Linked DNA regions of Cytobacillus sp. IB215665. The protein of the gene in region 1 interacts with the protein of each later gene in a pairwise test. Links are inferred from orthologs where the notes say so. Each region holds a gene or a part of one and is shown on either strand. Other genes may lie near its edges.

Region 1 (11,640 bases):
CACGTCGTTGAAAAGCCTTTAATGTCCAACATAGGAGCCAATTATTGATTTCTTTTAGATGGCGGTTTTCGCATTAATTGTTGCTTCCCGTTCAAAGATATAAGCACGTATACATCTAGCGTTCGTGGCATCTTTTCTACTTATATAATACTCGTCAAATTGTTCATTTTTAATAAAATAGCTTAGATAGAAGAGTTTATGTGGAAGGTTACTAATAAGAGGATTTATTCTAAACGTATTTTCTAGTATTAATGTGTAGGTTAAAATACTTGTAATTCCATTAATTTCTATTTTACTAATCGATATAGTAGAGAAGGTTTTATGTGAATTCTATTGTAAAGTAGCAAAAGTGCCCACGCACTCTAGTTAAATCGATAAATATATATGTAGTATAAAAACAATCAAAGTGAAAATAGAGATAGTAGGAATATTTATTAGTTATGAACATAGAATCTAATATTAACAAATACATGGAAAACAACAGTGCTTTTGTAAAAAATACAGTTCATAAGTTTTTGGCTTTGGCTACTTCATTAGAACTAAAAGGTATGTAAGTAATAGTTTTAAAGAGGACAAGGTGTCATGAACATTCATTGTAAATGTGTTATGCCAGTACGAAAAAATATGATAACAGTAAAAAAGTAATAGTTTCTTTAGTACGTACATGTACAAGGTTTCACCGAGGTAGAGACAGACTGTTAATTGTTGGAGATTTTCGATTGTTACAAGTAAAGTGATGTGTAATTAATTAAGGTTTGGAGATGTATTTTTTAACAAAGGCTGTTTTTGCATAGATGGGTGAATAAAACGATAGCTATACCTTCTAGTTTAGGGAAGATAGCAACATAGTTTTAAAAAAAGAGCAATTAGCATAGCTAGCTAAGGTACGGTCATGAGTGGTAGAGTACGAGATCATTTATTCGAGAAAGGATTTTTAATAGTTTACTAGTTTATAAATTGTACAAGTTATTAGCAATAGTGATGAAAAAAATTCAAGTAAATATATTATTGGAGGAAGAGATGGAAGCAGAAATCGATTTTAAACAAATACTTTATATCGTTATTAAAAAAATATGGATTGTAATCTTCATGATGATAGTAGCCATTGTTATTAGTGGATTAATCAGTTTTTATGTTCTCACTCCTACCTATAAATCATCTGCACAAATACTAGTTTCACCAACTAATTCTCAAGTACAGCCATTCAGTTCAAATGACATACGACTCAGCATAGAGTTAATAAATACTTATAGCGAAATTATAAAAAGTCCGTTTATTTTAGAACAAGTAGTGGAGGAACTAGAATTAAGTGACTCTATTTCAAGTTTAAATAAGTCGATTACAATTCAAACAGAAAGTCAATCACAAGTCTTTTCAATAGAAGTGACTAATGAGGATAATGAAATGGCTGCTCAAATTACAAATACCATTGTACAAGTTTTCAAAGAAGATATTTACGAGTTAATGAATGTAAACAATGTAACAATCTTAGCTGAAGCAAAGACTTCAAGCAATCCCATTAAACCTAAACCATATCTTATTATTGCACTCTCCGCTGTAGCTTCTATTTTAGTTTCACTAGTACTCATTTTTTTAATAGAGTTTCTTGATAACTCTGTTAAATCTGAACAAGATATTGATAATTTAAACATGAATATATTAGGTACTGTGAATAAAATAAAAAAGGTAAAAGTCAAGAAAGCTCTAGTAAAACTGGAAGTTCAACAAGAAAGGGGAGTTAATAACCTTGAGGTCTGAAAAAGGAAAAGCAAAAAGTAGATTGCGAGGTATGGAGGCTTATTTGAAGCCAAAAACAATCGTATCCGAACAGTATCGATCTATACGGACAAACATACAATTTAGTATGAATACTCACGCTAAGCAATCGATCGTTGTTACATCTTCGATACCTAATGAAGGAAAGTCTACTACTATTACTAATTTATCAATCTCATTTGCACAACAAGGAAAACGTATATTAATTGTTGATGCTGATCTTCGAAAACCAACATTGCACAATATATTTAGAATCTCTCAAGTGAATGGACTAACAAATTATTTAGCTGGATTTTATTCTTCTATAGAGGACATCATCTACAATACTGACATTGATCATTTATCTATCGTTCCGTGTGGCCCAGTCCCAAATAATCCTGCTGAACTACTTAGCTCAAAGCGGATGAATGATTTTATGGAAGAAGCAATCCAAAAATTTGATCTGGTTTTGTTAGATACTCCTCCTGTTTTAGCAGTTACCGATGCACAAATTGTTTCTAATTTATGTGGTGGTGTTCTTCTTGTAGTAAAAAGCGGGAAAACAGATAAAAAACAAGTGAAAAAAGCTAAAGAATTACTGGAGCAAACGAATGCAAATATTTTAGGAGCAGTACTAAATCAAAAGGTAGCATCTAAAAATAAGGACTTTCATTATGTTAAATAACATCGAATTCCTCATGGGTGTATAAATAAAATTGTTTCTGTTTTTATAAAAAATGGACAAGATATATCCGAGCTCCATCTTTTACCTATTTAATTGAAAGTAGTCTAAGTTAAAAAGGGAAAATATAGCAAATAAATGATTATTTCATATAATTTGAAAAAGGCACAATCTATTAACTGTGCCTTTTTTAGTGTATATTAATGTTCCAATTGATTTAACTCCTGTATACACTCTTGGACAAGGGTGACAGCCTGACTCATTGAAGCTCCTCCTCCAAACGCTGCAGTTACTCCACAAGCTTCTAGTATTTCTTGTTCAGAGCACCCTTGATCCAAACACCCTTTTATATGGTATATAATGCAATATTCATCTTGAGCATATAAACTAATACCTAATGCAATCAATTGCTTTTCCTTCTGTGATAAGCTGCCTTCCTTAAAACATTCTTCAGTAAAAGAAATATACTCTTTAGCTAAATTGGGCATCTTTTCACTAAATAAACCGAGTCCAGCCTTATAATGATGAAGTGATGCTTCCGTTGAATTTCTAGCTTCAAACTCCATTCCTTATCAACTCCATTTCTAATTTGCAAAGGTCAAAAGTTATTATAAGCTAATTGATAAGTAATTAAACGAAAGAAGATGACAATTTTCTTTTTAGTTAAGGTTGGTTTAAAATAGAATATCTAATATAAAGAGCTTAGACCTTTGAACGAACTAGGTTTTATTGTACATCCATTTACGATCCTTATGGTGAGTGGTATGAAAGGAGGGTGAGATGATTGAAAACTATTCTAGTAACTGGAGCTGCTGGCTTTATAGGAGCACATGTATCAAGAAGGTTATTACAAGAAGGCTATGATGTTGTTGGGGTAGATAATTTAAACGATTACTACAATGTTTCGTTAAAAAAAGATAGATTAAAATTTTTGGAACATAAAAATTTCATGTTTAAGAAGTGCAGCATTACTGACGAACATGCGATTATGAATGTGTTTCATGAATATCAGCCAACTGTAGTCATTCATCTAGCTGCTCAACCAGGTGTGCGGTATAGCTTAGAAAACCCTCATGCCTATATTAACTCTAACGTCGTTGGATTCGTTAATATCCTAGAAGCATGCCGCCATCATGGTATAGAACAGCTAATTTATGCTTCGTCAAGCTCAGTTTATGGCGCAAATACGAAGCAACCATTTTCTGTGCACGATAATGTCGATCACCCTGTAAGTTTATATGCAGCAACAAAAAAAGCTAATGAGTTAATGGCACATACGTATAGCCACCTATACAACCTTCCGACAACAGGTTTACGATTCTTCACTGTTTATGGTCCGTGGGGTCGTCCTGATATGGCACCATTTTTATTTACTGAAGCAATTTTGAATGGTGAACCTATTGATGTTTATAATAAAGGGAACATGAAGCGAGACTTTACATATATTGATGATATTGTTGAAAGCATAAGTAAATTATTACATAAAATACCCGAGCCAAATGAACATTGGTCTGGAAACAATCCTGATCCTGGAACGAGCTACGTACCATACAAAGTATTTAATATTGGCAATAATAACCCGATCAAATTGACTGATTTTATTCAAGCTATTGAACAAAAGTTAGGTATGACAGCAAAAAAGAATTTTTTGCCTCTTCAATCAGGGGATGTTGTAGAAACATATGCGGATGTAGAGGATTTAATAAATGAGATCGACTTTAAACCACAAACATCGCTTAAAGATGGAGTAAGTAAGTTCATTGATTGGTATTTAACATATACAAATAAAGATTAAGGCATTTGGACATCAGGTGAAGCATATACTCCACCTGATTGCTCATTTCTTGCATGTCCATTTGATTGTTGCTTTTCGTTTTAGGCACGTATATCTAACGTTCATTGCATCTTTGCTACTTTTACAATGGTTGAGCTCTCATAAAACCCATCAAACTGTCCATTTTTAGTGAAACCGAATAGAAATTACACTTTAAAACGCCCAACCATCCCCTGTAATTCTGCTGCGGTATTTGCAAGAACTACTGTCGCATGAGAGATGTCTTCCATCGTTGCGCTTTGTTCCTCTGTAAGTGCAGCGACGTTTTGTGTATTTGCTGAAGATTGCTCCGTGATGTTAACAATTTCTTCCGAAGCTATCACAATATTGTTAGCGCTTGCATTTACATGCTCAACGGTTGTTGATACCTCTTTTGATTGTGTAGCTATTTCTTCAATCATTTTGGTGATCTCTTTGAAAGCTTGTCCAGTTTGGTTAATTAAGGAAAGACCGTCCGTAACATCTGTCTTGCCTACAATCATAGATTGCACTGCTTTATCTGCTTCTGATTGAATTTCTTCAATAAGCTTTCGAATGTCTTCTGTAGCACTTCCAGATTGTTCAGCTAACTTTCTCACCTCATCTGCTACAACAGCAAATCCTTTCCCATGCTCACCAGCCCTTGCTGCTTCTATAGCTGCATTTAATGCTAATAAGTTTGTTTGTTCAGCAATTTCAGTAATGAGTGTAACGATCTTGCCAATCGCTTTTGATTTTTCCCCGAATTTGTTAACAATTTCTGAAGCGAAAACTGCTTGCTGTTGGATTTGAGTCATTTGTGCTGCTGTTTTTGTGACAGCATCAGTTCCTATGTTTGCTTGTTTGCTAGTAGTTTCTGTTAAACTCGCTACTGACTGGATAGATGAAGCAACTTGGTTAATGCCTGATGAAACGTCTGACATGAATTGTGATGTAGAGGCTGTTTTTGATAGTTGATTTTCTGTTCCTGATGCGACGCCTTGAAGAGCGAGAGCGAGTTGTTCAGTTGCTTTGTTATTCATTTCGGTGCTTGAAGACAGTTCATTTGAACGCTCTGATACTTGAATTGATACATCATAGACTTTTTTAATAAGCTGGTGCCATTCATCACTCATTTCGTTTATAGATAGGGCGATTGGCTTTAAGCTTCCGGTTCGGCTTTCATCTAGACGTGATGTTAAGTCACCTTCTGCAAGCCGATTCGTATGTTTAATGATCATTGTCATTGGACGGAAAAACTTTTGGTAATTTAAAAAGCTAATGAGTGAACCGATGATTGCACCTCCAATGATAACACCAACTACATTAGTAACAAAAAGGGTACGTTCTAAGCCCATCATGTAACTTAATGATATACCTAATATTGAAGTACCGATTGCAGCAAACAAAATGGTCCGAATTAAGTACCTTGCAAGTGAAACAGGACTGGACATACGCTGTTCTCCTCTCAAAAATATATATATTTTTTACATATTATACTAATATTTGTTTGTTTTGTCATGAATTGATTGAATATTTGAACAGATAGATCAAGGAGGATAGTCGTATGCTCATTGATATATTTAGCACGTAAAACATCAATTCAATACATAGAAAGGAGGCGGTTTTCTATAGGAGTATAAGACTTCTGTATAAAGAATGTTTTCACATTATTTGTTGCTTTCGTAAAAAGGGCTAAACACCAATATTGCCAATGTCTGAGGCATCTAAAATATCATATTTTATACTTAAAGTTAGAACCTTTATCAAAGCTTGATTTGCATTGTGTGAACGAGATCTTCAAAACCAAACTCCTCATAAAGGTTTTTAGCGGGGTTATTAGCAAAAACATTTAGTTGAACGTATTTATAACCATGTTGTTTACATTTATTTAAGCCAGCTTGTAATAATTTATTACCGATACCTTTTTTGCGATGTTCTTCAAGCACATATAAGTCTGCAATATAGCCTATATACGTATTTTTAATCGAATCTATCGTCCCTGTAACGAGTACCCAGCCTAATAGTTTTTGATCTTCCTTTGCAACTAAATAATAGCCATTACTTAGGGCCATTTTGATGCCATTCACTGCATGCTGTTCATGCCCTTTTGCGTAGCCCATCGTGCTTTCGACAGCTACTTTCTTCGCATACCGAAATATTGTTTGCACATCACTATTTGACGCTTTCACTATTTTCATTTTGACTCTCCTCGCACCTTAAGTTATTTACTGTATATTCACCGTAAATTTGAAAGTGCATGTCAGGGCCCTAAAAACGCCAGAAATCATGTTAGTATAAAAATGGTATTTTTTGTGAATACACTGGTTATTATTTGAATTTGATAGAGTAATAGTATATAAAGATAGAAAGGGTTAAGAGGGACAATGTGGCTATCACGACAACAATGACAGCAAGATAAGTAGGGTTTAGTTTATGAAGCTGTCATAATTCTATTGAAGAAGGGGTGTCACGAATACTAGTTGTATACGTATTCTTCCTTCGTTCGAAAAATAACAATCACCCTTAATGAATGGGGCAGTTAGTGAAGATTTCTTGTGATTGTCATCGCTGTTAACATTAGATAGCTCGAAAGCTAATTTGTATTCAACTATATTTTTTGGCAAGGGCTATTTTCATAAACTTTGTTGCCATAGTTCCTAAATTAAGGCTCTTTTCGTAAACTCTGTTGCTATTATTATCAAATTAGTACCATAAAAAGTGATTTTATATGTTAGCCATCTTTGTACAGAAGAAAAGATGCCACGAATGTTACATATATACGTACTTATACCTTAGAACGAAAAGCAACAATCAATGCGAAAACAGCCATTAATTATATAGTTGTCAGTTTTACTCAACAGTCAGCATTTTAAAGAAGCAATGGTGGCTTCCCTATTAGTTGTTGAATACACTAGAAAGAAAAGGCTTCGCATTGGCTAGCCATCCATGGAGAGCTGCTCTGCTAACTGTAATCAATGCTTAAATGATGATTTGGAAATAAGACTTATGGAAGGTGTATCATGTTGAAAACAGAAGGAATAAAACCGATCATTTCTACACAACAATTTCTAGACATATTAAAGTATGCACACCAACAAGGTAACAGCTCTGAAACGATAACAGCGAAAGAATTAGTAAGTAAATTATCAGCAAAAATAACAGGAGAAGGTGTAAAATAAGAACTCCCATCGAATTTAAAGGCGGGAATAGCTTATCTCGCTCGTTAAACTGTCAAGAACACGTTATGACTATACGGTGTCATAGGACCTAGTGAAATGAGTATAATGAAGAAAGATATAATTTTTCAATATTTTGGCTATAAATGGTATTTGAATAACTATTAATGAAGGATGGGAAAGTTCAGGGGAAGGAAGTTCAATGAACTAAGGTAAGGGCAACTGTAAATAGCAAAGGTGGATGGTGGAAATCCCACGCATGTATGGGGTCAGCAATTCCTCTGTCGGTTGTTTCCAACACTTGTTACCAACCTTTTTTAGGATATGCATATAGAAGGGGATTATGAATGAAACAAAAAGCTGTACTTATACTCATTTGGCTGTCTGTTATTAGTTGTGCCGCTGTCATTTTTTACTTTTCATCACAACCATATTCACAGCAAGACTTAAGACCACAACTAGCAAAATATATCGACAAGCAATGGATTATCGATCATTTTTCACATATACAATTTACTTATAGTGGGTCAGAAATCAGTGTTGCAAATAAGGGACCTTATTCATTTCTTGAGTTTTTCATCCGTAAAGGTGCTCACTTTTTTATTTATTTTTTATTAGGCTTTTTAACATTCAATGCTCTAGCGATGATTTTCCGAAATAAATGGAAATGCATGGTCTATGCAATGTCATTTATCATTATTTATGCTGCAAGCGATGAAATTCACCAAATGTTTACAGGCAGTCGTTCCGCGCTTATAGCTGATGTCCTTTTAGATAGCTTTGGTGGTTTAGTAGGAATCGTCATAGCTGCAGTATTTTTCAGAAAATCTGTGAAAATAACTGGCTTCTATGTCTTCAAGAAATAATTATCGTTCTGTTCTAGGCTTTTTAGATGATGTACAAAGGGAAAGTAGCAAACGATTCATCATTTGATTGAATCGTTTTAATTATGCGGTTCATTAAAGATGTCATGTTAAAATGGTACTATTAAGTCTCTATGGTTATATTTTACGGTGTAAGAAGTTGTCTTTTCCTTATGCTCTTTTCGTAAACTATGTTGATATGACAATAACTTATAAAAACAAAGCGAGATAATTCGGATTGATGGGCGCACACCATTCAGGAAGGTAAGATAGGGGACATGGGCTATAGAAAATCCAATATAGAAAAAAGAGTTACTATTTTTGAAAGCCCTTTGCAATATAAAGTTATGCATCAAACGGTTGGTCAATGGATAGATCCATAATTGTAGGGACATAACCATGAAAAATCTAGCATTGTATTAATAATTCGTTAACAGAAAGAGGGTGAGTGCTTGGACAAGCATATGCCACCAGCATTTTATCTATTTACTGGAATTTCATTATTGTTTATTGGTATCGGGAATACAAGCCGTTTTTTTCAACCTCAAGGAATACTTGATTATATTGTGGGGTTCTTCGGGATAGTAGCAATATGTTGTTCAATATTCTTGTTAATGCAATTCAAAAAGGTGAATGGTCGTCATTGAATAAGTTTAAGAAATAGAAACGAATAAAAGATAGACTTGTAGATTGTCAATTAACTCTCGTACCGATGATAAGGTTTATGTAAGGCAAATATTTAGTCATCGCTTTTCTTTCCTATCAGATTTCACTTCTTTAGTTTCTTCTCCACTAATTGTAATAATTGCTGCCACTGTTCAGCTTTTCCCTCGTGTTTTGGGTTTACTTTAGTTTTCTTTCTTCCTCTTGTTCGTTTGGGCTTTTCCAATCTTCCTACCTCCTTGATTAATGTTTAAGTCAGCTATCAGATGAGGTCCCCTATACCTTAGTAGGGGAGCTATTTATAAGGAGCAGCCAATGGTAAACTGGTCGCCCCTATATCTACAATAGCTCATTAGGTGAAGCAACTTTATAGCTGGTTAACAAATATTAGATGGTTGAGTGAATACAGTTCACTAACTTACAGCAGCAAATTTTGCAGCTCCTCTGTAGATAGTTCTGTAATCCATGCTTCAGTTTGAATAATTTGATCGTTTAGTGCTTGCTTTTGTTCAAGCATTTGGTCAATTTTTTCTTCAAGCGTGCCAGTCGATATAAATTTATGGACGTGCACGAAACGTTTTTGCCCTATTCGGTGTGCCCGATCAGTTGCTTGATTTTCTACCGCAGGATTCCACCAACGGTCAAAATGAATGACGTGATTAGCAGCAGTTAAGTTTAAGCCGGTTCCACCAGCTTTTAATGATAAAATCATAATGTTTACTTCTTTGTTTTGAAAGCGTGCGATCATTTGATCACGCTTCGTTTTAGCTAAGCTACCGTTCAAGAATAATATTTCTTCGCCGAGCTCATCTTCTAACAATTTTTTGATCATATTACCCATACCAATATATTGTGTGAAAATGAGACAACTTTCATCACTTTCACGAATATTGTCGATAAGCTCTCGTAGCTTACCAAGCTTTGTAGATCGATTCAGTACATCAAGCGGTTGCTCCTCTTTTAAATAGAGAGCAGGGTGATTACATAGCTGTTTCAATTTACTGAGCATCGTTAATATTAAGCCTTTGCGTTTGATCCCTGTTTCTTGCTCAATCTTTGTAAGTGTGTCTTGAACGAGCTGTTCATATAATGATGCTTGCTCAACAGTAAGCGGGCAATATTCCTTCTGCTCCTGTTTATCAGGTAAATTCAGTGCTACATCTTTATCGGTTTTTGTGCGGCGTAATAAGAAGGGCCGAATTAATTTTTGCAGCTTATTGATTCGTTGCTCAGATTGATCCTTTTCAATCGGGTTCACATAGTCTTTTTGGAACTTACCTAGGCTCCCTAAATAACCTGGGTTACTAAAATCAAATATTGACCATAATTCCGATAGTCGATTTTCCATCGGTGTACCCGTTAACGCAATATGGTGTTCACCTACTAATTGGCGTATCGCTTTAGACTGTTTCGTGTCCGCATTTTTAATATTTTGTGCTTCATCAATGCAAACCGTTCCCCACTGTACACTTGAAAGATCTTCGAAATCAAGGTGTGACAATCCATATGAAGTGATCACAACATCGGCATTGTGAACAGTAGGCTCAAACTTGTCACCTTTTGCACGGTGAGAACCATAATGCAAATGAATACGTAACGAAGGTGCGAACTTTTCAAGTTCTTTTTGCCAGTTTCCTAAAACGGAAGTTGGACAAATTAATAAAGATGGCCTATGGTTGTTTTCTTCCTCTTTAACCTTTAACAAATAGGCAATCATTTGAATCGTTTTGCCGAGTCCCATATCATCAGCTAAACATGCACCAAAGCCAAATTTACGTAAAAATAACAGCCAATCAACACCTTGCTGCTGATAAGGACGCAGCTCACCACAAAATGTAGCTGGAATTGTTGCTGAAGGAATTTCTTTAATTTCATTTAGCTGCTTTAACATACTTTTTAAATGACGATTCAATTCAATTTGGATCATTGCGAATGGTCTGTCATCTGCGGATTGACCGTCCGTTAACTCATCTCGTAATAGCTCTTGTTCAAGAATGTCACGAAAATGCAAGCCTTCTTCGTTTGCTTTCTCAAGAACGCTTTGTACTCTCCTAATAAATTCTGGATCAAGCTTTACCCATTTCCCCCGTATGTTGACAAGGCGTCGTTTCTGGTCGACGAGTGTCAAAAATTCGTCTTCCGATAAATCGATACCATTTGTCGAAAATCGCCAATCAAAATCTATCAGCTGTGTTAAGCCGACAAAAGATTTTCTACCGTTGGATGATGTCGATTTAACCTTCGCTTTCATCGATAGGTTCGTATCCTTTAATGCTTGCCACCATGATGGCAGCAAAATTTCTACACCTGCTGAGAGCAATGTTTCACTGGCTTCGGTTAAAAATTCCCATGCGTGCTGCTCTGTTAGCTTTTCCAACAATCCTCTTTCTGTTTGTAGCCAAGGAATAAGTTTCCCCCACAATGTTTGTTCTCTTTCTATGCGATCAATATTTGGCTTCCATTCGGTTGGCAGTTGATCTTCATTCAAAATTACGAGCTCGTCTTTATTGTCCTTTGAGCGCAAAAACGTTTCTAACTGCCAGATTCCATCATCATGTTCTGGTTCATCAAGCCGTAACCCAACAGTAAAGGGCGTTGTATCTAATTTCCAACCGATTTTTTCTAACCAGTCATCTTCACTAAAGATGATCGTCTGAGGGTGATTTTGATCATGCTTAGGGTCGATCCCATTAGGCTGAAGGCTTT
Region 2 (11,628 bases), on another replicon or contig:
TAGAGTAAAATTCTAACAATGAACCTAGCGAGGTTCAATAATCAATTTGATTGCCGTCCGTTCTTCTCCATCAATTTGGATGTCCGTGAACGCTGGGATACAAATGAGATCAACACCACTTGGAGCTACAAAACCTCTTGCTATCGCTACCGCTTTCACTGCTTGGTTTAATGCACCTGCCCCAATCGCTTGAATCTCTGCTGCCCCTCTTTCTCGTAGTACTCCTGCAAGTGCACCAGCCACAGAATTAGGGTTAGACTTTGCTGAAACCTTTAATATTTCCATTCCTAGTTCCTCCTTGTTTTTTACTGTGAATGATAAGTGTTCAGTAGAACATTTTGTATATATATAAGCCCATTGATACTATATTCAGTAGTCACATATAGTATTCCTGCAAGTTTTTAATCTTTTATCAAAAAATTCACAAAAATCTTAATTTCTGGAGAAACAAGGTTAGGAAAATAGGTTTTTATTACAGCCAAATGACTAGCAAATCAACAACTCTGGATAAATCCCTTTTCGAATTCAAAATCAATATACGGTTTAAGAAATAAATACGTTTTCATTACAGTTGTTTTATGTAAGAACGAACAATCACATATTACCTATTTGAAAAATCAACAAAATTGACGAAAGGATGACTTCGCATTGATTGTTGCTTTTCGTTCTAAGATATAAGTACGAATACATCTTGCCTTCGTGGCACCTTTTCTTCTGTACAACAATGACTAACATATATAACCACTTTTAATGGTACTAATTTGATAACAACAGCGACAGAGTTGACGAAAAGAGCCTTAGCTTACGTACCAAGTTATAAACACATGTAGATCTAGCAAACGGGGTATCTTTTCTTCTCTAAAGACTGTTCCAATCACATATACACATCAAAGTTTATACAATTAATGATAAAAATTTAATCAAAGTATGGATGATCATCATTAATAATAATACGGTTAATCCCTTTAGCTCTACCAGTTTTGTTGTCAATATCAATGACTACAGCATTAAGTTGAGCTCTTCCATCGGTTACTTCGAACCGAACAGGGAGATTAGTCAAAAAACGCTTCAAAACTGCTTCTCTGTCAACACCTAATATTCCATCATATGGACCTGTCATACCTACGTCAGTTATATATGCAGAACCTTGAGGTAGTATGCGATGATCGGCCGTTTGCACATGTGTATGCGTTCCTACAACAGCAGATACCCTTCCATCTAAATACCAACCCATTGCTTGTTTTTCACTCGTGGCTTCCGCGTGAAAATCTACAAAAATGATTTTAGTTCGCTTTCTTGCTTCTTCAATTAATTCATCAGCTTTTGTAAATGGGCAGTCATTTGGATTTAAAAATGTCCTTCCTTGTATATTAATAATGGCAACCTCACGACCTTCACAAGGGATATAAACGATGCCTTTACCTGGTACACCTTCTGGAAAGTTTGCAGGGCGTATCATGTATTTCGCAGAGTCAATAAACTCAAATATATCTCTGTTATCCCACGTATGATTACCAAGTGTAACCGCTTGTGCTCCAGCCTTAATAAAACCGTGGTATATTTTTTCAGTTATCCCTTTACCCCCTGCTGCATTTTCACCATTAATAATAGTAACTGAAGGAAAGTATTTCTTTTTTAATTTAGGAACATATTCATTAACCATATCTCTTCCTGGTGAGCCAACTACATCTCCAATAAATAAAATTTTCATTTTTTCGACCCCTTTATATTTGTACAATTTATTATCAGTTTTGCCAAAACAAAAAAAATAAAGTGGTAAAAACCACTTTATTTTGCATATTCGACAGCTCGTGTTTCCCGAATCACTGTCACTTTTATGTGACCTGGGTAATCGAGCTCATCTTCGATTTTCTTTCTAATCTCACGAGCTAATCGATGAGCTTCCAGATCATCAATCGAATCTGGTTTAACCATAATTCGAACTTCACGCCCAGCCTGAATTGCAAATGATTTCTCAACACCATCAAATGATTCAGAAATCTCTTCAAGCTTTTCGAGACGTCTTATATAGTTTTCAAGTGTTTCACTTCTTGCTCCAGGTCTTGCTGCAGATAATGCATCGGCAGCAGCTACTAATACTGCAATAATAGAAGTAGGCTCTGTATCACCATGGTGTGAAGCTATACTATTAATAACAATTGGATGCTCTTTGTATTTCATAGCTAATTCTACACCAATTTCAACATGACTACCTTCAACCTCATGATCTATAGCCTTACCAATATCATGAAGTAAGCCTGCTCGACGAGCTAGTAACTCATCCTCACCTAACTCAGCTGCCAACAACCCTGACAAGTATGCGACTTCCATTGAATGCTTCAACACGTTTTGACCATAACTCGTTCGGTACTTAAGTCGACCTAATATTTTGATTAAATCTGGATGGAGTCCATGTACACCTACTTCAAATGTCGTTTGTTCACCAATTTCGCGAATATATTCATCCACTTCTCTTCTCGATTTTTCAACCATTTCTTCAATACGAGCAGGATGAATACGTCCATCTTGAACAAGCTTATCTAAAGCAATGCGAGCCGTTTCACGTCGAATCGGATCGAAGCCAGATAAAATCACTGCTTCAGGTGTATCATCGATGATCAAATCAATACCTGTTAACGTTTCTAGAGTTCGAATATTTCTACCTTCCCGACCAATGATACGTCCTTTCATTTCATCATTAGGCAGATTTACGACAGAAACTGTAGATTCCGCTACATGATCAGCCGCACAACGTTGAATGGCTAATGATAAAATGTTTTTTGCCTTTTTATCAGCTTCTTCTTTAGCGCGACTTTCTGCTTCTTTGATCGTAATCGCAACATCGTGTGCAAGCTCTTTTTCAACATTGCTAAGAATGATTTGTTTCGCTTCCTCACGTGTCAAACTAGAAATACGTTCAAGCTCTGTACGTTGTTTGTTAAACATCATTTCCACTTTGCTTTCCATCTCTTCAATATGCTGTTGTCTTTGACCTAGAGAATCCTCCTTTTTTTCTAACACACTCTCTCGCTTAGATAAAGATTCATCCTTACGATCAAGATTCTCTTCCTTATGCATTAACCGATTTTCTTGTTTTTTTAGTTCGCTTCTTCGATCACGAATTTCTTTTTCTGCTTCTGTTCGAAGTTTGTGGATTTCATCCTTTGCCTCAAGAAGCGCTTCTTTTTTAAGCGCGTCAGCCTCTCGATTTGCATCGTTAATAATTTGTTCAGCAGCGCTTTTTGCGCTTGTGATTTTCGCCTCATTAGATTTACGAACAAGTGAGATATAAAGAACAACAACTGCACCGACTATGGCAAGCAAAATGGCGATGATTATAATGGGATTGAGATTGTCCATCATTTCACCTCCTCTTGCTATATACTTGTTTCTTGCTAGATTCAAACTGTCGGCATGTAATTTTTCCCTTAATAAATTCCAACATGCACAATGGCTTTTCAAGTTCCAATACTAGAGGCTGTTATAAGCCTGGAAAAAGACTGTGAATTTACTCAATATCGTTGGTAATTTATTGTTAAATACCTACACAAGTAATTTCATCGTGTGCTTCATAAGTACGTGGCAACTATTTCATTGCACTTGCACCTGACACCAACCGATCGCTCCTTCTTCCTATCTGTCCTCCAATTTTGTTTGAAAAAATTCTTAATAGTAACAATTGTAATATTAACAAGCATGTATAATATACATACTAATTGTAAAGGTGGGTAATTTTATTGTCAAGGCCTGCCACTGCCATCTTTCCTTAATATTGGAAGAGAGCGCACAAACCTTGACTTGAACAGCGACAGACTTTCTGCAAACCTTAGTCCTACCACCTTATAAACTGGTAGATGATTTACCATACTATGTCCTGTTGTTGAAAGCTATTGAATAGAACTAATGATAAATGTAGGCACTTTTCGTAAACTTTGTTGTATTTTTTCACTTACATTTAAATAACTGATGAGTTTTATATGACTTTCATAATCTTTGATAAGAAATGATGCGCCGATCGATAGCTATATTTGTGTTTAGCTTTTTTTATTAATACGAAAACAGCGTAAATGAAAAAGAAGGATACTTCATGTAGTATCCTTCTTTTAGAGCTTATGTTGTTTACTCTTTTAATTCGAGTTCACTTTGAGAATCGTCGCCCACCGGCTCTGTTGTATTGTTAAGGCCGTAGTGTTCTCGAATTTGTTCGTGTATTTGTTTTGATATGTCCGCATTCTCCGTTAAGAATTGTTTAGCGTTTTCTCGCCCTTGCCCTAGACGTTCACCTTCAAACGAGTACCAAGATCCGCTCTTCTGGACAATATCGAGCTCAGAGCCCATATCAAGAATTTCTCCCTCTTTGGAAATTCCTTCACCGTACATAATATCAACCTCGGCTATTTTAAACGGAGGTGCTATTTTATTCTTTACTACTTTTAATTTCGTTTTATTACCTACGATATCATTTCCTTGCTTCAGTTGTTCAGCTCGACGAACCTCTAAACGTACTGAAGAATAAAACTTTAACGCACGACCACCAGGTGTAGTTTCCGGATTCCCAAACATAACACCAACCTTCTCACGAATTTGGTTAATGAAAATAGCAATCGTTTTAGATTTATTTATTGCTCCTGAGAGCTTACGTAAGGCTTGAGACATAAGACGTGCTTGTAAGCCAACATGAGAGTCTCCCATCTCCCCTTCAATTTCAGCCTTTGGAACGAGCGCTGCAACTGAATCGATGACTAAAATATCAACAGCACCACTTCTTACAAGTGCTTCAGCAATCTCTAACGCCTGTTCACCTGTATCAGGTTGAGATAGCAATAGTTCTTCTATGTTAACACCTAGCTTTTGTGCATAAATAGGGTCTAACGCATGCTCAGCATCGATAAATGCAGCTTGACCGCCTTGTTCTTGCACTTCAGCAATCGCATGAAGTGCAACTGTTGTTTTACCAGAGCTTTCAGGTCCGTATATTTCAATGATACGACCACGTGGATAACCACCTGCTCCAAGTGCAACATCCAATGCTAATGAACCACTAGGAACGGTAGAGATTTGACGTTCCGACTGCTCACCTAACTTCATTATTGATCCTTTACCAAATTGTTTTTCTATTTGCTTTAACGCCATATCTAATGCAGCTTGACGATCACTCACATTTATTCCTCCTCATCTCCATTACTACTTATACTATACCTTGTTTTTGGACATTTGCCAAGCAAAAAACGAACATCTATTCGTTTTTTTATTCAAAAGTGAATTCAATCAGCAAACTAGAACATTGTTGGGTAAAGTAGATTTGGGGATCTAAAACTTAGGCTCTTTTCGTATACTTTGTTGCTTATAGTTACTTAAATAGCAGGTATAGATATCGTTTTACTAAACAGTCATCGGTTTATAGTAGCAAAGATGCACATCGTACTAATTATATTCGTGTGTATATTTTAATTCAAAGAAACTACAAAAGTTGGGTAGCCCATAGCTTATTATTTTTTCAATTGTTTGAGTAAATAATAGTATCCATATTTAATAGCTCTTTCTCTAATCATTTGTCTAGAACCAGCCAATTTCAATGAATAGACTTCTGTAGGATGATCATTGATCGAAAGCCCAATAAAGACCGTTCCTACATCTTTACCTTCCACGCTTTGTGGTCCAGCAACTCCAGTAAAGCTAATTCCACAGTCAGAGTTACATGATTTCCTCACATGCTCAGCCATTTGTTGTGCACATTTTTTACTGACGGCACCTTCCTGTACAAGTGTCGTTCGGTTAACATTGAGTAATGTTTCCTTCATATCATTCGTATAAGCTACAATTCCACCTTTAGCTACAGATGAAGAACCAGGAACAGCTATTAACTCACTCATGAACATGCCTCCAGTTAAACTTTCAGCGCTAGATATCGTCATTTTTTTTTCTTGTAAAACAGCTACCGCATGTTCTAATAGTGAGGTGTTTTCATAACCATAAAAATATTGACCAACACGACTTAGTATTTCTTGTTCTGTATCATTAAGAAGCTCATTAGCTATGTCTACTGAGGAATGTTTAGCTGTCAATCGAAGTTTTACTTCAAAGTCAGATGCTAACGGAGCAATCGTTGGATTCACTTGCTTATCAATCAAATCTTCAATCTCAGTTTCCAACTTTGACTCACCAATTCCAAAGAATCTTAATACGCGAGATATGATTCTCTCACGAACACCTAAGAGGTTATTGAGATATTCTGTCCCGTATTTCAAAAACATTGGTTGCATTTCCTTTGGAGGGCCTGGCAATAGCATATATGTAACTTGATCCTTCGTTATAGCCATTCCCGGTGCCATCCCATGGTCATTAAGCAATACCGTTGCATTTTCTAGAATAACAGCTTGCTTTTTGTTATTGTCTGTCATTTTACGATTTACTTTTTCATAGTACGCTTCAATTCTTTTAAGTGATTGTTCATGTGTGACTAGCTGTTGCTTTAGCATAGATGCCATCGTTTCCTTAGTTAGATCGTCTTTTGTTGGGCCTAACCCTCCAGTGAAGATAATCAATTTTGATCGCTGCTTTGCTGTTTCAACGACCCTTTTTAACCGATCTTGATTATCACCAACTACAGTATGAAAATAAACATTAATTCCTAGCTCTGCTAATTGTTTCGATAGGAATTGTGCATTTGTATTCGCAATTTGTCCTAATAATAACTCTGATCCAACTGCTATAATCTCAGCGTTCATGTCATCCCCCCGTAAAAATAGCATGTGTTATAGCAGGTTGAAGACTGCTACATTATGTTCCTTTAACTTTATGAGGATGAGAAGGAAACCCGTCTCATCCTCATAAAATTTACTACTTCGGCTTATCATCTCAATATGCTGGTTTACTTTGAGTTAGCAAATACATGTTTATTTTTCGCAAAATAGTCCCACCCAGACCAAATTGTGAAAAATACTGCGATCCATAGTGCTATATCAGCAAATGGAATCGACAATGCTTCAAAAGGAATATTATGTAATAGCAATGCAGAAACGGCTACAATTTGCGTCCATGTTTTAATCTTGCCAAGCATGTTTGCAGCAACAACTTCACCACCACCTGCTAGAACAAGTCGTAAACCTGTTACGGCAAATTCTCTACTTATAATGACTATGACCATCCATGCAGGTGCCAATTCAAACTGAACGAGTGTTATAAGCGCCGCTGACACTAATAGCTTATCAGCTAGAGGGTCTAAAAATTTTCCTAAGTTGGTGACGAGATTAAATTTCCTTGCATAATATCCGTCAATCCAATCAGTCGTGGAAGCAATAATAAAAATGATAGCACCAATGAAATGAGTAACAGGTATCTCTCCTCCGCCTATTTGTAATTGTCCCCAGGATAGCGGTGCAAGCATAATCACCAAAAACACTGGAATTAACAAAATACGTGAAACGGTAATCTTATTTGGTATATTCACAAATTCTTCCTCCTTCATAACTTACATGTACAATAATATATCAGAAAAAGTCAAAAAAGCCATCAAAATGATGACTTTATTAATTATTGAAGAGGATTTCCATAGTTTGGGTTGTTCCTCCCTCATTTGGAAACTCTACCAGTTCTCCATTTATATATATTTCTGTTACTGGTGTATAGCCTGACTTTAGTGATATTTTATTTTCTTTGCTCATATCGAAGGACAATGGTTGGTCATCCTCATTTAAGAAGTCATAATAAAACTGTTCGCCTTGGTCATTCCTAAGAGTAATCCAAGTATTTCCAGTTGATTTAATCTCTAAATTAAATTCTTCTGTATTAGATAACTTCATGGAAGAATTAGCGCCTTGCACACTTACTAATTCTAGCACCTGTTCTACTGCTTGCTCAGGCTCGTCCTCTTCTTCATCCTGTACATCAGTTTCTTGATCAGTGTCTTCTGCTGCAGGCTCGCTGCCCACCTCTTCAACTGGATCATTTTCTTCTGAATTATCTTCAACGACAATTTCACGGTCTTCTCCACTTTCCTGCGCTGGAGTACCATCTGAATTACCTAAAAAATTCAGTGCGATGAAGTAAATCCCTATAAGAAGACCGAAAACAAAAACTCCTGTTAATACTTTTGGTAGCAAATCTGCCACTTTTGAAGTTGTTGTTGGGGAAATCTGTTTACGACTCTGTACTCTCGACAGCTGACCAGGTAAATCTGAATTAGATAAGCTCGGGAGTTCATTTTCATATTGTTCAAAAATAACATCAGCATCTAACTCAACTGCTTCACAATACGATTTGATAAACGCACGCACGTAAAATTGTCCAGGCATTCGATCATAATTACCGTCTTCAATTCCGATTAGATAACGTTTTTGTATCTTCGTTAACTTTTGTAAATCGTCTATGCTAATATTTTTTTCTTCTCTTGCTTCTTTCAATCTTTTACCTAGTTCTGTCAATGAAAACACCTTCCAATTTGCTAAAAATCAAATGTAGATAAGCTAGATTCTTGTAACATTTGTGGTTGTTCAACGAGATCATACGTTATTTCCTCTTCAGGATTATTCCGTAGTTCAATAATATAATCGAAATCGTCCATCGTATATTCAGTATTTCGAACAAAAATATCCGGATGCTCAACTACCTTGACAGCTGGAAGCCTCATAATTTCACGAACTAGCTGCCAATGGCGTTCTGAAGCTCTTTTCGTTGATACAATACCGTCAATGATAAATAGATTATTTTCGTTATATTCGTCCTCAATGAGCTGACTTCTGACCGTTTGCTTAAGCAATGTTGAAGAGACAAATAACCATCGCTTATTTGCACATACGCTCGCTGCTACGACCGATTCAGTTTTGCCAACCCTTGGCATACCACGTATACCGATTAATTTATGACCTTCTTGTTTATACAATTCTGCCATAAAATCAACTAATACGCCGAGCTCATCTCTGACAAATCGAAATGTTTTTTTATCGTCCTCATCCCTTTGAATATAACGTCCATGTCTAACAGCTAAACGATCTCTTAGCTTCGGTTCACGTATTTTTGTCACTGTTATATTATCCATAGTTTGTAAAATTGATGCAAGACGCTCTATTTGTTCATTCCGATCACATCTCAATAATAACCCACGTCGATGGTCCTTAACACCATTGATTGTAACGATGTTAATAGATAACATCCCTAATAAAGATGACACATCCCCGAGTAAGCCAGGTCTATTTTTATGAATTTCGTATTCTAAATACCATTCTTTTTTTTGCATGCAAATCCCCCTATGCAGCACTATAAAAAAATATTAAGTTACGTATCACACATAAGTCTATAAGACTATAATAAATGATTTATATGTAATATAAAAGGGGCATTCTATACCCAATGATAATTAATTACTTTTTATACTAATTATTGTATCATTCAGGCTCTTTTCCTTTTTAAAACTTTGTAACGGTTGATATCATATAATAAGCGCAAGAACTTGTTTTATATGCTTTCCATAATTTTACAGAATAAATAATTCCATGTATGTTTATTGGGGAATGTTTATTTCTTTAACAAACAACATTCTCTGATAAAACAGCCATTTATTAATAAATGGTCCTGTTTACAATTTTGTTGAGGATATATGTAGCAGGTTACTCATTAGTGAAAAGTATATATCATTGTCAACCTCTTTTACAAAATCAGAACCATCATCTAGAATAGCTAAGAAGCGGTTTTACCCTTCCAATGTTACAATCAAATCAAAAAAGAGAGGAGTTCCCCCTCTTTAATGATTACCCCCATCATCTTCAACTAACTTGACCATCATATTCGCAATCGCATGCTGTTCCTCATTCGATGCTACGTGCCATAAATCAGCTAGTACTTTTTCTTGAGCATTTTTCGGTTCTACTTGGTTGGATAAATAATCGCCAATTTGATAAGCAATATCCGATACCGTGTTTTGATTCATGCCACTTTCTTGTGCTTGATGAAGTCGATCTGCTAAAAAGTCCTTCCATTGTTCAAAATTATCTAGCACAGACATACAAAAGCCTCCTTCATGTTTAGTCATGTATAGTTTGTTTCAATGGGAAAAATTTATACAAACTCGCTATGACATTTAAGTGAACTTTATGCAAGGTCTCTTCTCCATAGCTTTGTTGCAACTTTTTAGCCAATAAAGCAGCTATGAAAAAAGCTGTACAAAAAAAGCTACACATATAGATTACTATATGTGTAGCAATGATATTAACAATGCCACCCACCATTTACAGACAAAATTTGACCAGTGATATACGAAGCTTTCTTTGAAATTAGAAATAATGCGGTATCCGCAATTTCCTGTGGCGTTCCAACCCGTCCTAAAGGTATCTCTTCCTCTATACCTTCAATTTCTTCATTCGAAAAAATGTCTAGCATGGCAGTATTAATTGCGCCAGGTGCAATCCCATTCACTCTAATTCCACTTGGAGCAACTTCTTTTGCCAATGCTTTCACAAATGTGTTTTGTCCACCTTTAACCATAGAATAGAGTACTTCACATGAAGCCCCTGTTATTCCCCATATAGATGTAATAAAAACAATATTACCTCTTTTGTTTGAAATCATAGTTGGTAATAACGCTTTCGTAATAGTAAATGGGCTAGTAACATGCAGTTGGACCATTGCTGAAATATCTCGTTCATCCATATCAGTGATGAGTCCAAAATAACTATTTCCACTATTATGTATGACGATTTCTATATCATGTTTTATTTGTTCAAGTAGCTGATTTGGACCAGTTGATAATGACAAATCCGCTTGAATGCCAATAGCATGTACGCCTAGCTGTTCTATTCCATTAATCAACTTGTCAATTTCTAGTTTGCGTTGATGATAATGTACATATAATGAATAACCTTCCTCTGCTAATTTCTTAGCTATTTCCATACCGATGCCACCACTCGCACCAGTGATTAACGCGTACTTCAACTCTCCACTCCCTTTAATTCACAGACCCTTTTCGCATACTTTGTTCATTAGCATAGCTAGGACTGTCATCTTTGTTGAAGATGACAGGATGCCACCAATACGATATATACCGGATTTATTTGTCTTTAGTACGAAAATCAGCAAATCAAATCATTCATTTTATTTGCATGCGTCTCGATATGTCCTCGTTAACTTGGAAGTAACGAATTTGTTGAACTTAGATAAGCTATTGTCCAAACTTTACTATTTATTGGGGCTACTAGCTACTTTTGTTCATTTAACTTTTTATTGTTTAGGAACAACTTTACATACTGTCATTTGTGGTTCGTTGAATAATTCTGCAGCTGCATTGGTTAAATCCTCAATCGTTAACGATTCAAGTACAGGTACTACATCAAAGAGGTCCATGTCATTAAATGCATAACGAGTAAATTGGTTTGCAATATATTCAGGAGAATTTATTGCCCTTAAAAATGCTCCTATCTTTTTCTTTTTGACTCTTGTTAATTGTTCCTCTGTTATTTCTTGCTCTTTTAAATCAAGCATGATTTCACGCAAACGCTTCGTTAGCTCATCTGGATCATTCGTGTCTCCACCGACCATTGCAAATCCAAAACTTGACTCCTCAGTATAATCATAAGCAAATGTGTCATCTATTAGCCCTTCTTGATAGAGGTTTTCATAATGTATTGAGCTTTTACC

Evidence for each region.
Region 2: the proteins of SLH52_RS01130 (region 1) and recA interact in binary tests that used the Bacillus subtilis proteins (3 or more experiments, as listed by UniProt). The link is inferred for Cytobacillus sp. IB215665 from one-to-one orthologs.

Annotation. Positions count from the first base shown.
Region 1 is NZ_JAXBME010000001.1:249,885-261,524, forward strand. The notes cover bases 1-2,889. They hold SLH52_RS01130 (YveK family protein), read left to right. Parts: upstream 1-1,020; coding sequence 1,021-1,758; downstream 1,759-2,889. Other genes in these bases: SLH52_RS01135 (CpsD/CapB family tyrosine-protein kinase), read left to right, coding at 1,748-2,440; SLH52_RS01140 (carboxymuconolactone decarboxylase family protein), read right to left, coding at 2,638-2,889. Outside these bases: more of SLH52_RS01140, read right to left, coding at 2,890-3,003; SLH52_RS01145 (NAD-dependent epimerase), read left to right, coding at 3,222-4,232; SLH52_RS01150 (methyl-accepting chemotaxis protein), read right to left, coding at 4,418-5,683; SLH52_RS01155 (GNAT family N-acetyltransferase), read right to left, coding at 5,996-6,430; SLH52_RS01160 (hypothetical protein), read left to right, coding at 7,253-7,411; SLH52_RS01165 (VanZ family protein), read left to right, coding at 7,756-8,274; SLH52_RS01170 (hypothetical protein), read left to right, coding at 8,724-8,918; SLH52_RS01175 (DEAD/DEAH box helicase), read right to left, coding at 9,353-11,640. UniProt on the Bacillus subtilis protein: Required for YwqD kinase activity. May bring YwqD and its substrates into contact. Probably involved in the regulation of capsular polysaccharide biosynthesis.
Region 2 is NZ_JAXBME010000004.1:378,207-389,834, reverse strand. The notes cover bases 3,141-6,017. They hold recA (recombinase RecA), read right to left. Parts: upstream 5,161-6,017; coding sequence 4,120-5,160; downstream 3,141-4,119. Other genes in these bases: SLH52_RS08130 (competence/damage-inducible protein A), read right to left, coding at 5,490-6,017; rny (ribonuclease Y), read right to left, coding at 3,141-3,360. Outside these bases: stage V sporulation protein SpoVS, read right to left, coding at 25-285; SLH52_RS08145 (TIGR00282 family metallophosphoesterase), read right to left, coding at 917-1,711; more of rny, read right to left, coding at 1,789-3,140; more of SLH52_RS08130, read right to left, coding at 6,018-6,728; pgsA (CDP-diacylglycerol--glycerol-3-phosphate 3-phosphatidyltransferase), read right to left, coding at 6,872-7,450; SLH52_RS08120 (helix-turn-helix domain-containing protein), read right to left, coding at 7,530-8,423; SLH52_RS08115 (DUF3388 domain-containing protein), read right to left, coding at 8,444-9,235; SLH52_RS08110 (DUF3243 domain-containing protein), read right to left, coding at 9,740-10,000; ymfI (elongation factor P 5-aminopentanone reductase), read right to left, coding at 10,204-10,926; EF-P 5-aminopentanol modification-associated protein YfmH, read right to left, coding at 11,212-11,628. UniProt on the Bacillus subtilis protein: Multifunctional protein involved in homologous recombination, DNA repair and competence.